DNA from 4 places in the Trichormus variabilis 0441 genome. Region 2 is predicted to be linked to each of the others. Evidence: predicted binding sites of a transcription regulator. Region 2 holds the regulator's gene; each other region holds the start of a gene.
The links. The regulator NtcA, encoded in region 2, controls nitrogen genes in cyanobacteria. The targets are predictions, from matches to a motif close to TNTGTANNNNNNNNTACANA.
Positions count from the first base shown of each region.

Region 1: a site for NtcA is predicted at 2,311-2,330, ahead of GSQ19_RS13885 (DUF3155 domain-containing protein). Genes of this name have one in related genera too.
Region 3: a site for NtcA is predicted at 2,253-2,272, ahead of rpe (ribulose-phosphate 3-epimerase). Genes of this name have one in related genera too.
Region 4: a site for NtcA is predicted at 2,031-2,050, ahead of GSQ19_RS24895 (SAM hydrolase/SAM-dependent halogenase family protein). Genes of this name have one in related genera too.

Region 1 is NZ_CP047242.1:3,434,808-3,438,357, reverse strand. Features, by position in the region: gene GSQ19_RS13895 (PadR family transcriptional regulator) at 511-858, shown strand; gene GSQ19_RS13890 (cofactor assembly of complex C subunit B) at 912-1,442, shown strand; gene GSQ19_RS13885 (DUF3155 domain-containing protein) at 1,965-2,282, opposite strand; gene GSQ19_RS13880 (GAF domain-containing sensor histidine kinase) at 2,563-3,550, shown strand, end outside.
Region 2 is NZ_CP047242.1:5,407,611-5,411,160, forward strand. Features, by position in the region: gene GSQ19_RS22250 (DUF3084 domain-containing protein) at 1-777, opposite strand, end outside; gene ntcA (global nitrogen regulator NtcA) at 1,105-1,776, opposite strand; gene fabI (enoyl-ACP reductase FabI) at 2,456-3,232, shown strand; gene hisB (imidazoleglycerol-phosphate dehydratase HisB) at 3,375-3,550, shown strand, end outside.
Region 3 is NZ_CP047242.1:774,093-777,642, reverse strand. Features, by position in the region: gene GSQ19_RS03175 (CsbD family protein) at 35-217, shown strand; gene GSQ19_RS03170 (hypothetical protein) at 440-880, shown strand; gene GSQ19_RS03165 (hypothetical protein) at 915-1,436, shown strand; gene rpe (ribulose-phosphate 3-epimerase) at 1,519-2,226, opposite strand; gene GSQ19_RS03155 (S8 family serine peptidase) at 2,414-3,550, shown strand, end outside.
Region 4 is NZ_CP047242.1:6,041,107-6,044,656, forward strand. Features, by position in the region: gene dprA (DNA-processing protein DprA) at 1-359, opposite strand, end outside; gene GSQ19_RS24890 (DUF2301 domain-containing membrane protein) at 463-1,131, opposite strand; gene GSQ19_RS24895 (SAM hydrolase/SAM-dependent halogenase family protein) at 1,196-1,996, opposite strand; gene pirA (arginine synthesis PII-interacting regulator PirA) at 2,108-2,263, shown strand; gene GSQ19_RS24900 (hypothetical protein) at 3,010-3,465, shown strand.

The DNA.
Region 1 (3,550 bases), 2.0 Mb from region 2:
GCTGTGAACCGAGGGACTGTAAAGCCATCTGCATAAGCAGAAAATCCTTTATTTAGCCCCTAGCAGCTTTTTTATTCGTACTGGTGTAAGAGTTTGATAAACACAGATTTACCTTCAGCAATGCAATCATTACCAAATAAACTATTTATTAACTTTTACAGAGTTACAGACAAAACGGCATTTTACCTGTAAAATTTCTTCGATAGCATCTTACGTTTCAGCAGTTCTAAACCATCTCGGCATTACTTGACACCTAGATAGTGGCAAAACCACTGTCTAGGCAACTCCTCACAACACTAATTAAAGCTAGATAGAGGCGCAATTCTTTGCGTGACTCAAACTTTTGCTTGTGACTTTTACTGTTCACAAGGTAGTTCATCATTACTTGTTTACACTGGGTAAATTTTCTCCAGGTAGCGCTATATACTTACTTTTTAGAAGTAGCGCCCTATACTGATGAAAAACCCGTAGCTTCCACCGTAAGTGATACTTTTAGCCATCCACGAACTTATGAAAATTGAGGATATATATCAATTCTTTGAAAATCCTCCGCCAACTTACCTCTGCCAGGAAGTAGCAATTTGTTACATTCTGTATGTTTTACTACAAGGTGAATCCTACGGAACTGAATTAATTCAGCAACTAGAAACTGAACACCCTACCTATCGGCTCTCAGATACTGTACTTTATAGTGCCATCAAATTTCTGGAAGACAATAGGGCAATTACTGGGTATTGGAAGAAGTTGGAAGGGAGAGGTCGCCCCAGGCGAATGTACCAAGTTTCTCCAGAATGGCAACATCAAGCGGAAGATTTAGCCCGGCTTTGGCAAAATTACATTTATGTGAGGACAAATTAACCAATAATTAATAATGAATAAATCTCCTCCTGTTAAACATTAATAATTTAGTTATGGATACTGCTATTCTGCCATCAACGTTCTTACTCACCTTGTTACTGGCGGTTGGTTTGCTCTTCTTCATTCGGGCATCGACTAAAGACCGTACAGAAATGATGCAATTGATTTCCGAGCAAGAAGAAAGCGTTTTAATGCCGCAATTACAAGAGTATTTTCGCTCTCGGTCTTACCGAGTGGCAGAAGTAGACCATGAAAAAAACCAAGTGACTTTTGAAGGGTTCGTGAAACCCAGCATATTTTTAGCAGTGTTTCTCACGCTGCTAGCATCTGCTGGTCTAGTCTGTTTGTCTTTGGTTTTCGCTTTGTTGTTCCCTAGATTCGGTAATATTTTTCTGGGCTTGGTATTATTTGCGCCTTTGAGTGGCCTTTTTTATTGGAAAAAAGCAGGTAGGCTAGAAAAAGTTGTGCTGAAACTAGAATCTTTGGCTAATCAGCCGCAATTATTTAGTAAAATAACCGTTGTTGCTCATCGTGATGAACTACTTGAGCTACAAAAAGCACTACCTTTAAAGCCTAATGAATAATTAGTAGTTGAGTGTGTAGATGCAAACTGTATGTCTATTTTTTGGGAAATGGATATTTAAGAGAAAAAATCGGGAGAATCACTAGTACTAAATGACAGAATCAAACACAAAGCACCATCAATCCTCCAAAATTTTGAATTGATATCACTCTATGTTTCGCCCTTTGCTTTTTACCTATCGCCTTTTGTACTAGTGTTCTTTTTCCCTACGACCGCAAATCGCAGGGAAAAGCGTGTATCTTGACAGAGTTTTCTGAAAAATTCACAGGAGGAGAGCAAAGTTCAACTCTCGCTTCTGGGTGTTTTCTGCTCTATCATGATTCTCTTCTGCATCATGAGACTAGCCAACCCAGGCAAACTAAATTAGTCTTTTGAGGGTTAATTCTCCAATTACTTGGACTAGCTCTACTGGCAAGTTAGTGACAAACTTAAAAAAAATGGAAATTTTGCATAAACTGCACACTTTTGCCAGTTAAATGATTGTCAGAAGCTGTATTCAACACGTAAGATTATCATCTATGAATCAGCGACTGCCTACCGCCACTGGTTCTGCCCCTGCGGGAGATTCAAGTACCCGCAGGCTGGGAAACAAGAAATGATTTTCCTCGACGTATTGAGCGCCAAACAGCCCTTTCTCTGCCCAAAAATAACGGTCTGTAGTGTGTTCGTTTCGCTTTACGAGTAGCAACGCCGGTGGCAAGATACCTTCAGCTTGAATAAATTTTCTGGCTGCTGTCACGGGTTTCTCTTCACCGCTTTCGATGCTGTATTGAGGTACGTGTTCTAAAATACGTCGTCCTTCCTGGCGACGACGACTTTTTCTTTTACGTCTCCTTGCCAACCTATTTTCCTCCTCTTTCAAGCTATAGATTGTAGTGATAGCTACAAAATCCGTCGTAATTATATAAGTTCTAGTTCAAAAGATCAATAGTTTTTAAACTTTAGATACAACAAAGATATTACTATTGACGGTAGATAAATCAAAAGCTAATTGGTACATCACTCCTTGAGAAAAACCATTACTCGAAAGATTTAGTTAAGCTTTATTAAATAACTGAGGAAAATAAAGTATCTTCTCTTATCTTCCCTCAAAAACCGTGATCCTGAGCAAGAGCTGAAAAATGTTAATATCTGCCAGTTCAGATTTTGTGGCTCTATGTCGAGAGCAAATAGCACTACTTACCCAAGGGCTAGGAGCTTCTTTAAGTGTAGTTTATCTAACCCAAGAATTGATAGAGTCGCCGACAGGGGAGGCGAAACTGATTCCTGTGGTTGCTTATCCAGAGACAGCAGTTATACTGCCAGGAGAAGAGATTGCTGAGGTGAATGCACGTAAACAATTACAAGTGGGTGATATGCTGTTGCTACCTCAACAACAGGGGAAATTATTGGCTGTAGCGCCAGCCGAAGAAACACCAGAGTCGGGGAGAGCGCCTACAGTAGGTGGAACGTCATCGCCTTTTGGTGATGATTACTTGTTAGATAAACGCCAAATAGTCTTACCTCTGGTGCATGAGGGGGTGATGATGGGATTATTGGTGACAAGTAGAGACGATCGCCCCTGGAACGAACAAGAGCAAAGCCAAGTGCAGAAAGTCGGACAAACACTGGCGATCGCTTGTATTTTGGATCAGCGTCGAGCATGGTTGCAACACCAACTGCATCAACAACAAATTCTGCAAGAACAACAGCAAGATTTACTCGATAATTTATTACATCAGTTTCGGAATCCCTTAACTGCCTTACGGACTTTTGGTAAACTTCTCTTGAAAAGATTGCGCCCTGGTGATCCAAATCGAGATGTGGGCGAGAATATTGTTAGGGAGAGCGATCGCCTCAAGGAATTGCTACAAAAATTTGAGCAAGTCATTGATTGGACAGAGGCAGATTTATCTAGGTTAGTTTTACCAGAAAAAGAGGGATTTGTCGAAGCCACCGTCCAAAAAGAAGCCAAACCAGCGTTATTATTACCGGGGACGGGAGAGCAATTAACTGATTGTGCTGTAATTGATTTATTAACACCATTACTCATGTCAGCCAAAGCGATCGCTCAAGACCGACATATCAAGTTGAAAGCAGATATTTCTCAAGATTTACCATTAGTCAGGG
Region 2 (3,550 bases):
CTTGGCAATTACCTCTTCTCGCTGTGTAATTTCCAAGTTACGGTTTTGAATTAGTTTATCCAGTTGGGAGATTTTCAGGTCGCGCTGTTGTAGTGCTTGTTGACGGTTAGCTAGTTCTCTGTCGCGTTGTTCTATAGCTTGTTGACGGTTAGCTAGTTCTCTATCGCGTTGTTCTATGGCTTTTTTTGCTTCAGCATATAGCCTACGACGCTCCGTCTTGAGTTGTTCTACTGCCCCTTGTAAGGCTTGTCTTTGATTGTAAACGCTTTGTAGTTCAGCGATCGCTTTTTGATATTGTGTAACTACTTGTCCCAGTCGGCTTTGGGTGCGCTGGTATTGTGCTTGGGTTTGCGCTAAATCTTGCTGTGCTTTTAATTTTTCTTTTTTGGCTTGGTCGCGCTGAGTTTCTGCTTGTCTTTTGTCGGTTCTGGTGGTTTCTAGCTCTTGATTAACTTTATTGCGCTCAATTTCTACCTGAGTTTTTTGCTCTTCTGCGACTTTAAGCTGTTCTCGTTTTTGCCTGAGGTCTTTTTGAATATCTTCTAACTCAAAAACCCCTTTCCGCAGTCCTTCATCAGCAATAAATAAAATTGCCAGGGTAGTTGCTGAAATCAGTCCTCCCGTCAAAATTGTCACCAGTACAGCCGTATTTTTGGGGCGTAGATTAAACAGAGAGAGGCGTGCTTTGCCAACTCTTGTGCCGATGCGATCGCCAACAGTGGCAATTACACCTCCCAAAATTAAAATTGCTGCTATGAGGATGTACCCAGTGGTCATCTTCAGCTACCCAATTGAGTCCAGATACAGCCTACTACTTTCAATCATTATTTGTGGAGAATGGGAGGGTGGCAATAGCTGAAGTTACTCAAGATTTTCGATTTACTTCTAACTATGGGTGTCATTGAAAAAAATATAACACGTACCACCTCTCATTATTCCAATTGTTTAAAGAGTTCAGAAGGCAAGAGCCAAAATTCAGTATGGGTTCACCGTCACTTTGAGTTAAATAAACGGATTGAAGAAACCAACTAAATCTATAATGAGCAGGATTTAGCCTATGGTAATAATTAGCCACATTCTGAATTCTGACTCCTGTATTCTTCTTTAAGTGAACTGTCTGCTGAGAGTCACAGGTTTATGCACAGTAATCTTCTTTTTGTGGATGGAAATCATCTTTTTCTCCCGCAGATCCCCTAGTAGCCTAGTAACAGTAACGCGAGTAGAGCCAATTGCTTCGGCGATCGCCTGATGAGATAACTTTAAATCAATAGTGATTCCATCTGCACAAGGAACACCAAAATCACGACAGAGAATTAACAGAAAACTCACCAATCTCGACCCCATATCCCGGTGCGCTAAGGTCTCAATCATCATCTCTGTTTGCAGAATCCGCGAAGACAGACCCCGCAGCATCAACATCGATAACTCTGGATTTTCCTTAAGTGCTTGCTCAACTTGTTCAATTGGTGCAGAAAGCAATTCTACTGGAGTAAATGCCACCGCATGGTAAAACCTATCCGACTTGTTTCCTGTCAACAAAGACAGGACACCAAAAACGCTATTTTCCCGTAGTAGTGCTACTGTAATCTCTTCTCCTGCCTCGTACACCCTGGAAAGTTTCACAGCCCCTTTCAAAAGAAAGTAGACTCGTTCGGCAGGATCGCCAGGAAAAAAGATCGTTTTATTGCGTTCAAACGTTTCGACAACAGGAGGAAAAGCTCCGGTTGCCATCTGACGAAAAACATTTGCTAGGGCCTTATCTTGTGTCACGATCATCTCCCTTCCCCTACCCAATGCCGGAATAACAAAAAACTAAAAACTAATTACCTAAGAATACACCTGAAAAATCAATAAAGCACCGTTAACCTTTCTGTACTTTCCTATACTCAAACGTACAACTTTATGGTTATTTGTTCATAATGATACCCAAATTTTACTATTTTTAGCTAGCAGTTCTTGATAGATACTTCTACTTTCTCTAACCATCAGGTTTTTTGCAGAAAAAATTAAGTAATCTTGAAAATATCTTAAGAAATAACAAACATTTTATTCTAAAAAACGCCCTTAATAATCATCATTTTTGCTAACTATGTATAAAACAAAGATAAAGGGTTTGGATAAGGGTGTAGGGGTATGGGGGTGTAGGGGTGCAAATTTTTAAAACCCTTACACCCAGTCTCAACAAATAACTTGGTTGCGTAAGTCCTATCTTGGTTCAGGCAGGCTGTTCTTGAGTAAGGGGGGAAAAGAAAAATTCTGACCCTCTTTCCTCCCTGCCCTCCCCTGCCTCCCCTGCCTCCCTTGCCTCTCTTGCTCCCCTCCTGTCCCCTAAACATTCTTTCCAGTTAAACAGCAAGAAAATTCCCAACATAACTTGATTACCTCTTCTACTGGGTAGTGATTTCTGTCAAGCTGTACAAATGAATCGATCACATTAATGACAACAAAAATCTCTATGCTGAATCTGACTGGAAAAAATGCCTTAGTTACAGGTATCGCCAATAATCGTTCCATTGCCTGGGGGATTGCCCAACAACTGCACGCAGCTGGAGCCAACCTTGGTATTACTTATCTACCAGATGAACGTGGCAAATTTGAGAAGAAAGTTTCAGAACTCGTAGAACCCCTCAACCCCAGCTTATTCTTGCCTTGTAATGTTCAAAATGATGAACAAATTCAGTCTACTTTTGATACCATCCGCGATAAATGGGGCAGGTTAGATATTCTGATTCATTGTCTAGCCTTTGCTAACAGAGATGATTTGACTGGAGATTTTAGCCAAACATCCCGTGCTGGTTTTGCCACGGCTTTAGATATCAGCACTTTTTCACTGGTGCAGTTAAGTGGTGCGGCTAAACCTCTGATGACCGAAGGTGGTAGCATTATTACTTTGTCATATTTGGGTGGTGTCAGAGCTGTTCCTAACTACAACGTTATGGGAGTTGCTAAAGCGGGATTGGAAGCTAGTGTACGTTATCTAGCATCTGAACTCGGCTCTCAAAATATTCGCGTTAACGCCATTTCTGCTGGCCCCATCCGTACCTTGGCTTCTAGCGCCGTTGGTGGCATTTTAGATATGATTCACCATGTAGAACAAGTAGCGCCCTTACGTCGGACTGTGACTCAGCTAGAAGTTGGCAATACAGCCGCCTTCTTGGCTAGTGATTTAGCTAGTGGTATTACTGGTCAAGTCCTGTACGTAGATGCAGGATACGAAATCATGGGGATGTAATAAAATCTGGGTACTGGGTATTAGGGATTGGGGATTAGGTATGAGGAACAAACAAGGTGGAAAAAGAATGATTTTTTCACCACTTTTTCCTTATATGCCCAGTCCCCAATCCCCGATCCCCAATCCCCAATCCCTAGTCCCTATGCAAATCAGCGATTATCCCCAACTTAACTTATCCTCAGTCCCTCGGATTGCTTCAGTACATCGCATAACTGGGGAAACGAATGTGCAGGTTACTGTCAATTTGGATGGTACGGGAATTTGTACAGCAGCTACTGGCATTCCCTTTTTAGATCATATGTTGCATCAGATTTCCTC
Region 3 (3,550 bases), 1.7 Mb from region 2:
TGCAACTAAAATCTATAAAACTAAGGAGAGGAAAATGAGCTTAGAAGATAAAGCAAAAGCCACTGCTAAAAATATTGAAGGTAAAGCTCAAGAAGCTTTAGGTAATGTAACTGGTGACCCTAAAGATAAAGCTGAAGGCAAAGCTAAACAAGCCGAAAGTGAAGTCCGTCATGCTGTTGAAGATGTCAAGGACAACGTAAAGAAAAAGATAGACTAAAGCTGGTGATTTGACAAAAGACAATAGTCTTTTTATTACCTATTGGTGAAAGGTTTAGTTTGGGAGATGGAGGCTAATCTATAAGGCTGTTGTAGAGATTTGATTCGTCATATCTCTACATTTTTCAAAAAGTTTCTCTGAGCTAATTATTTGATAAATATCACATCAATAACCTTAATAAATAGCTTGTTATAAATCGTATGTAAATGGGAGGGATAAAAAATGACTTGGGTTCAGCAGAGCAGGAAAATCTTGACTACTGTTGTCTTAGTTTTTATGTTGATGCTTATGACTGCTTGCGGTGGCGGAAACGTAGCTCAGCTTGACCGGACAAGCACCCCATCAGCGATTGGTAGTGGTACAGCTTATTCCCAATTAGAGAGGGGAAACTCGCCATCTGGACAAACTTTTGGTAACTGGGTTGTACAGACTTCTCAAGGATTAATTCAAGATGCGTATGTGCGTGATAACAACAAGCTAGGAGTTGTGATTTCGCGTCAAGTACGTCCTAATGAAGTGCGACCTCTAGTCAAATCTTTAACCCAAGGTTTCCGCAAAAACTTTCCCAATCAAGATTTAACTGTTCTCGTGTATGGGCCTGATAAAAAGTTGATTTTGACGGCTAAGTACGACGTTCAGACTAACCAAATTCAGTATACCTAATCGCTGAATTGGCATTAATAAGGAGAAGAGAAAAGTGACAAGTAGCGAAGAATATAGACGGCAAGTCCTAAGAGATTTGGGTGAAGGTAATGTCGAATCTTTAGATAGCCCAACGGGTGATCCTGCGACTGAATACGAAACCTTTGACGATTTCGCTCAACGGACAACCACAGATCAGCGTCGTCAATTGTTTGGTCGATCTTTTCAGCCAGATCAGATCCCTTCCAGCCAAATGGAACCAGAATTACAAAAAGCGATCGCCCAAATCAAGCCCAACGAACGGGATGATGTCGCCCGCGCCTTTTTCAAACACTTCAAGCAAAGGGGATTAGATGATAAGCACCTAGAACAACAACTAGGACTTAGCACTCACCACGCCAGCCGTATGAATGCTGATGATGTCAGCAAACTTGCATCCTTCGCCTATCACAACCACCCCGACATTTTCCGCGAAGTCCTCGCAGAACAACCAGGAATTATGAAATTCCTCAGCAATCCGGTAGTTGCAGGGCTAATTGGTATCGCCGCCGCTAAGTGGTTGGGTAGCCGCAAATAGATTTTGAGTTATAAATTTCCATCATAAAAAAAAGGCGATCGCACAAGCGATCGCCTTTTTTTGTTAACGATGAGAAACTAAATTAAACCTTAGCTAATTCTGGTGTCGGACGCTTGCTGTTGCGAATATTGGTAATCGCTTCTGCATAATCCTTAGCGTTAAATACAGCAGAACCAGCCACAATTGCATTCGCGCCTGCTTCTAAAACTTGCCAAGTATTATTAGCTTTTAGTCCGCCATCTACTTCAATCCAGGGGTCTAAACCGCGTTCATCACACATTTGACGCAACTTGCGGATTTTGGGTACTACGCCAGGAATGAAGCTTTGACCACCAAAGCCGGGGTTAACGCTCATAATTAGTATGAGGTCGCACAGTTCTAGAACATATTCAATGAGTTCTAAAGGTGTACCAGGATTGAGTACGACACCTGCCTGTTTACCTAATTCTTTGATTTGTCCCAGGGTGCGGTGCAGATGTGGCGAAGCATTATGTTCACAATGAACAGAAATGATATCAGCCCCTGCTTTAGCAAAATCTTCTACATACTTTTCTGGTTCCACAATCATCAAGTGGACATCCAGAGGTTTCTTTGTAACTGGACGAATTGCCTCCACTACCAGAGGACCTATCGTAATATTAGGTACAAAACGACCGTCCATTACATCAACATGAATCCAATCAGCTCCAGCTGCATCTACAGCACGAATTTCATCACCTAGACGGCTAAAGTCGGCTGATAGGATAGATGGAGAGATTACTATGGGTTTTTCAGATCGGTTTTGGGTCATGGCTGGTGGGTTTTTAAGCGTCCTCGTCTGTAAGCATTGTAACAAAATACTGTAACAAAATATTGAGGATTTTTAGAAATTGGGGACTGGGGATTGGGGACTGGGGATTGGGGATTGGGGACTGGGGAGTAGGGGAAGAATTACTATTGACTATTGACCAATGACAACTGACCACTGACTAATAACAATGAAAAAACTAACTTGGATAATTTGCGGATTAAGTGCTTCTTGTTTAAGTGTGCCTGTGTTGGCTGCGGCTTTACAAAGTTCTTTGGGAACTAACGGTATTGATGCTTTGAAGTTACACCAACCTCCTTATAATTTGCTTGGTAGAAAGATTGCTATCGGTCAGGTGGAAATTGGTCGTCCGGGGATGTTTGGTTGGGATAAGGCTGTGTCTAAAAATCGTGCCGTTTCGCTGGCGGCTGTTTTTTTACGCAATGGCCCAGCTAAATCTAATAATGGTGTTGACCCCCATGCTTATAATGTGGCTGGTGTGATGGTCAGTAGGGACAAAGGTTTACCTGGGGTTGCACCAGCCGCGAGATTATATTCATCGGCGGTAGGTTCTACTAAAAATATGGGTCAACCGGAAGAGTGTTTATCGGCCCAGCACATAGCATTACAAAATGGTGGTGATGTCCGCGCTATTAACTTTAGCTTTGGTGAACCTCTTAACCGTGACCCTCGACCAGAGGCTGTTTTAGATGGGAATGCTTTACTTACCTTGTGTGTTGACTGGTCGAGTCGTGTTCATGATGTCGTGTATGCGATCGCAGGCAATCAGGGTAAAGGTGGTATTCCTATCCCTACAGATAATTTTAACGGAATCAACGTGGCTTTTTCATCCCGGAGAGGGGGAATTTTTAATAAAGTTGACGTTTCTAACCTAGCAGGTGTTAACCAAGGTGTTAGCGGTCGCTTGGCTGGTAAGGAATTTAATATAGATGGTCGTCGCGCTGTGAGTATAGTAGCGCCTGGTAGTAATATTAACTTGCTCAATCCTGATGGCAAGTTGAACAAAGTTACAGGTACAAGTTTTGCTGCGCCGCATCTCACCGCTACCGTGGCTTTGCTACAAGAGTTTGGTGATAGACAGTTACGCACCAAAAAACCAAATTGGAGCATTGATAGCCGTCGTCAGCAAGTGATGAAAGCAGTACTACTCAATTCAGCCGAAAAGATTCAAGATAGTGGTGATGGTTTACGCTTGGGCATGACTCGCACACTTATTGATAAACAAAGCCAAGATTGGTTGTCTTCTGATGCCTATCAAGACCCGAAAATTCCCTTGGATGCCCAAATGGGAACGGGTCATTTAAAT
Region 4 (3,550 bases), 630 kb from region 2:
ACTAAGGGTTTGTTTCCCCAATTTTCTTGTAAATCTACCTCACCCTGATAGTACAACATGGGCGGTGGGCTGGGAGTTTCTAACAACAACCGGGGGTAGTTTGTATCGGCTGGTGTCCAGAAGTGGGGGTTTTCTTGCTCATGCTGGATGAGTAATTGTTCTGGGTAAAGACGCGATCGCTGTTTTACCACTTTTTCTAAAGTCTGTAAACCAAAGCCTTCAACTTCCCCTAACTGCGCCTGAGTAGCATTCCAAGCTGCTGCTAATGTACCGAAATGCTGCTGTAGTCGTCGCAGCAAAACAGGCCCAACCCCAGAAATTTGCGCCCAAGCTAACCAATAGGCTCGTTCTTCTCCCACATTCCCATCCTCACACCCACTGGGTTGAGTATTCCCAAATTTGGGGGGTTGGGTATCGGGGATTGGAGACTGGGGACTGGGGACTGGGGACTGGGGAAGTTTTTTATTCTGTCTCTTCAATTTTGACTGAGTTTTTATCTTTGAGGTAGGCAAATACAGATTTATCACCAATATCGGGGGGAATGGCTTGTATTACTTTACGCACAGCAAAGATTAAGAATAAAATTGCCCAAGTTCCTAATAAAATTTGTTCCCATTGAGTTGGTAAAACTCCTACCAAATGTCCTAATAAAAGTGTGGGTACGAGGAAAGTTAGGACTTTGGTTTCTAAACGATGAAAGCAAAACGCTTCTTTGAAATAAATCCCTGTTAACGCTGCGAAGGTAAAACCAATTCCCAATATGGTCAAAGGTTGATTGTATACAGTCACAGCAAAAGGTTGGCTGTCGGAATGTCCGAAGATAAACGCAGCAATGCTACCAATTATCCAAAAAACCTGTAATAGTCTGTGCAATGGTGCAAGATAAATATGAATTGTCAATAAACTCACTCCCAGGGCCAAACTGAAGCAAGTGTATAAGGGAGTTAGGGCTTGAATAGCAATAGGATTATTGGTGAATAATACTAAAGTAGTGCCAATGGCAAAACTCAAGGCTGCTACCATTAAACCAGAACGGTAAATAATCACACCCTTGCGATCGCTCTGATTAATCGTAAACTCCCCAAATTGACCTTGATAAACTTCCGGTGCAGATATTGTTGATGTAGTCATTCGTTACTAGTCCATAGTTATTGGTCAACAGTCAACGGTTCTCACCTTGCCTTTATGTACTAGTCTAATAACTAATGACTTCTAGAGGATCTAGCAAGTTAATCTGCAACTGTGAATGTGCATCACCGCTATTGATGGCAATTTCTACCCAGCCATGACTGCCGATTAAAGCTGTAGCCTCTCCCAGTTTCACATCACTATAGGTATCACACCCCGGAATCATCAAGCCACTAACTTGCACACACCATTTTTTGCCTTGTATGCAATCACCAGGAATATTACTAACTAAATTACCAAAGTAATCTATATATTGAATACAACCAGACCAGCCTGTTGCTGTCTGAGTGCAGTTTTTCATGTTCATCTGTACCAAAGTGGCTGGTGCAATTTCTTGTCCCAGATGTTGGAGAGATACGCCACTAGCCAGATGAGCGCCGACTGGGGCAAAAATATCTCTACCATGAAAAGTTTTGCTAGGTTCAGGAGTACGCCAATACTGGGGATTAGTTAGTTCTACAACTGCCATAGCTCGACTTTGAGCTAATACACCGCTAAATATGCCATTATCAGGCCCCACTAGAAACCCATCTGCAAATTCTACTGCGATCGCCCGTCTTCTACTACCCACCCCCGGATCTACCACAGCTATATGTACAGTACCCTCAGGGAAGTAGGGATAAGCATTCATCAAACAAAACCTAGCAGCAGCAATATTTTGCGGTGGTATTTGATGGGTTAAATCCACCATCTGTAATTTAGGGTTAATTTGGGCAATTACTCCTTTCATTACAGCTACATACACATCGCGATCGCCAAAATCACTCAGTAAAGTCAACAAAGGCTGATAAGACCAATTTTTTGGCATAACAAATAAACATATCTATATTAAATTAATTTTTTCTGTAACATACACTACGAAAACTGTGCTATGTTAGGAAGAACAGACATAAAGTAGAAAAATTAAGAGGTTAATCCTATGAGCCAAACTAGATTTAAGGCGAATAGCACTGCCAAGGAAGTACACAGACAAAATATTCAAAGAAACATACAGCACCGCCTAGAAGTAGCTAGAGCGAAAGGTGATGAAAGACTAATTCGGCAACTAGAAGCTGAATTAAGACAATTTGCCTAAATTTCAGTACTCATTGTTCATAGTTTTGTTGTGTTCATCCCGCTCAGGCGGGTTTTTTGTTGGAAACTTACATTAACTATTAATATTCCTCCTTCCCAACTCCTGCATAAAAACTAAAACCTCAACGTGTAACTCAGCAAGAGGTTGAAAGGCTAAGGCCAGACTTCCATACACGAAAAACGAGGTTTATTGTTTTTTCTACAGGGGATATAAAATAAAAAAGATTAATGCCACAAAGGCAATTAAAACAGTATTTCTCACTAGCTGCGCTATGTTTGGTTTGCTAGCGCCATTTAGTACACAGATGCAATATGGTTTAGAACAATCCAAGTGAAGCCAAAACTGGACTCATCTGGAATCCGTGGCGTGATATTTTCAATTGTTCAATCGAACATCCTCGTGGGTCGATGTGTTTCAAGAGCTACAGCACGACCTTAAACGCAAAATGGAACAATAGCTGCAACTAATCAGCTGTGATACTAAGTTTCTCAAATAAACATCAAAGAAAAATCCGAAAAGTCTCATAACTGATGGGTAGATATGAACATAGATTTTACTCCATAAGATTAGTATTTGATTTTTTTGAGCTATGTAGGCAATGCCCATCAAAACCTTGATGTGGCGAGTATTTCTCACCCTACAAATACCAAAAATTGTAACAATAATCAAATCGGATTTTTATATCTATTTTGATTCAATCTAAATCGTCCCGTGAAGTATAAATCTATCAAATTAATAGACTGAACATGAACATTTATCCTCAAAAACAAATGAAGTCTTTATTATTCATCTTAGCTACAACTTTTGGCACAGCCTTATCATTTACTGGTAGTGTTAATTCTGCTATTGCCTCAGAACTAACAGCTAATAAGAATTCAGCAGGAAATAGCGGAAATATAGCTAGTGTACGCACTTGTCCCAAATATGCAGGAGGGGGAAGATTATCAGCCAGAATTGAAACTCCTAATTTTATTATTCATCTTTGCGAGCGACGGAAAAAGCTGTTTTATACAGGCATTTCTAAGCATACAGGTAAAGGAATTTATTCTTTGCCAGCTTATGTGGAAGAAGGTACAGGATATGTCGCTAAAAATGGCAAATATGAATATATCGTTACTGGTGCCAGTCTAGATATTATCAAAAATGGCAAGGTTATACAGTCGGAAACTGTAACTAAATTTACCAGTGGTTATGTCAATTAAGCACATCTAAATATCTAAAAATATCTGTGGGGGTTGGTAATTGATAATGGCAAAGCGTAATTAACATTCAGCAACCCTAATATGG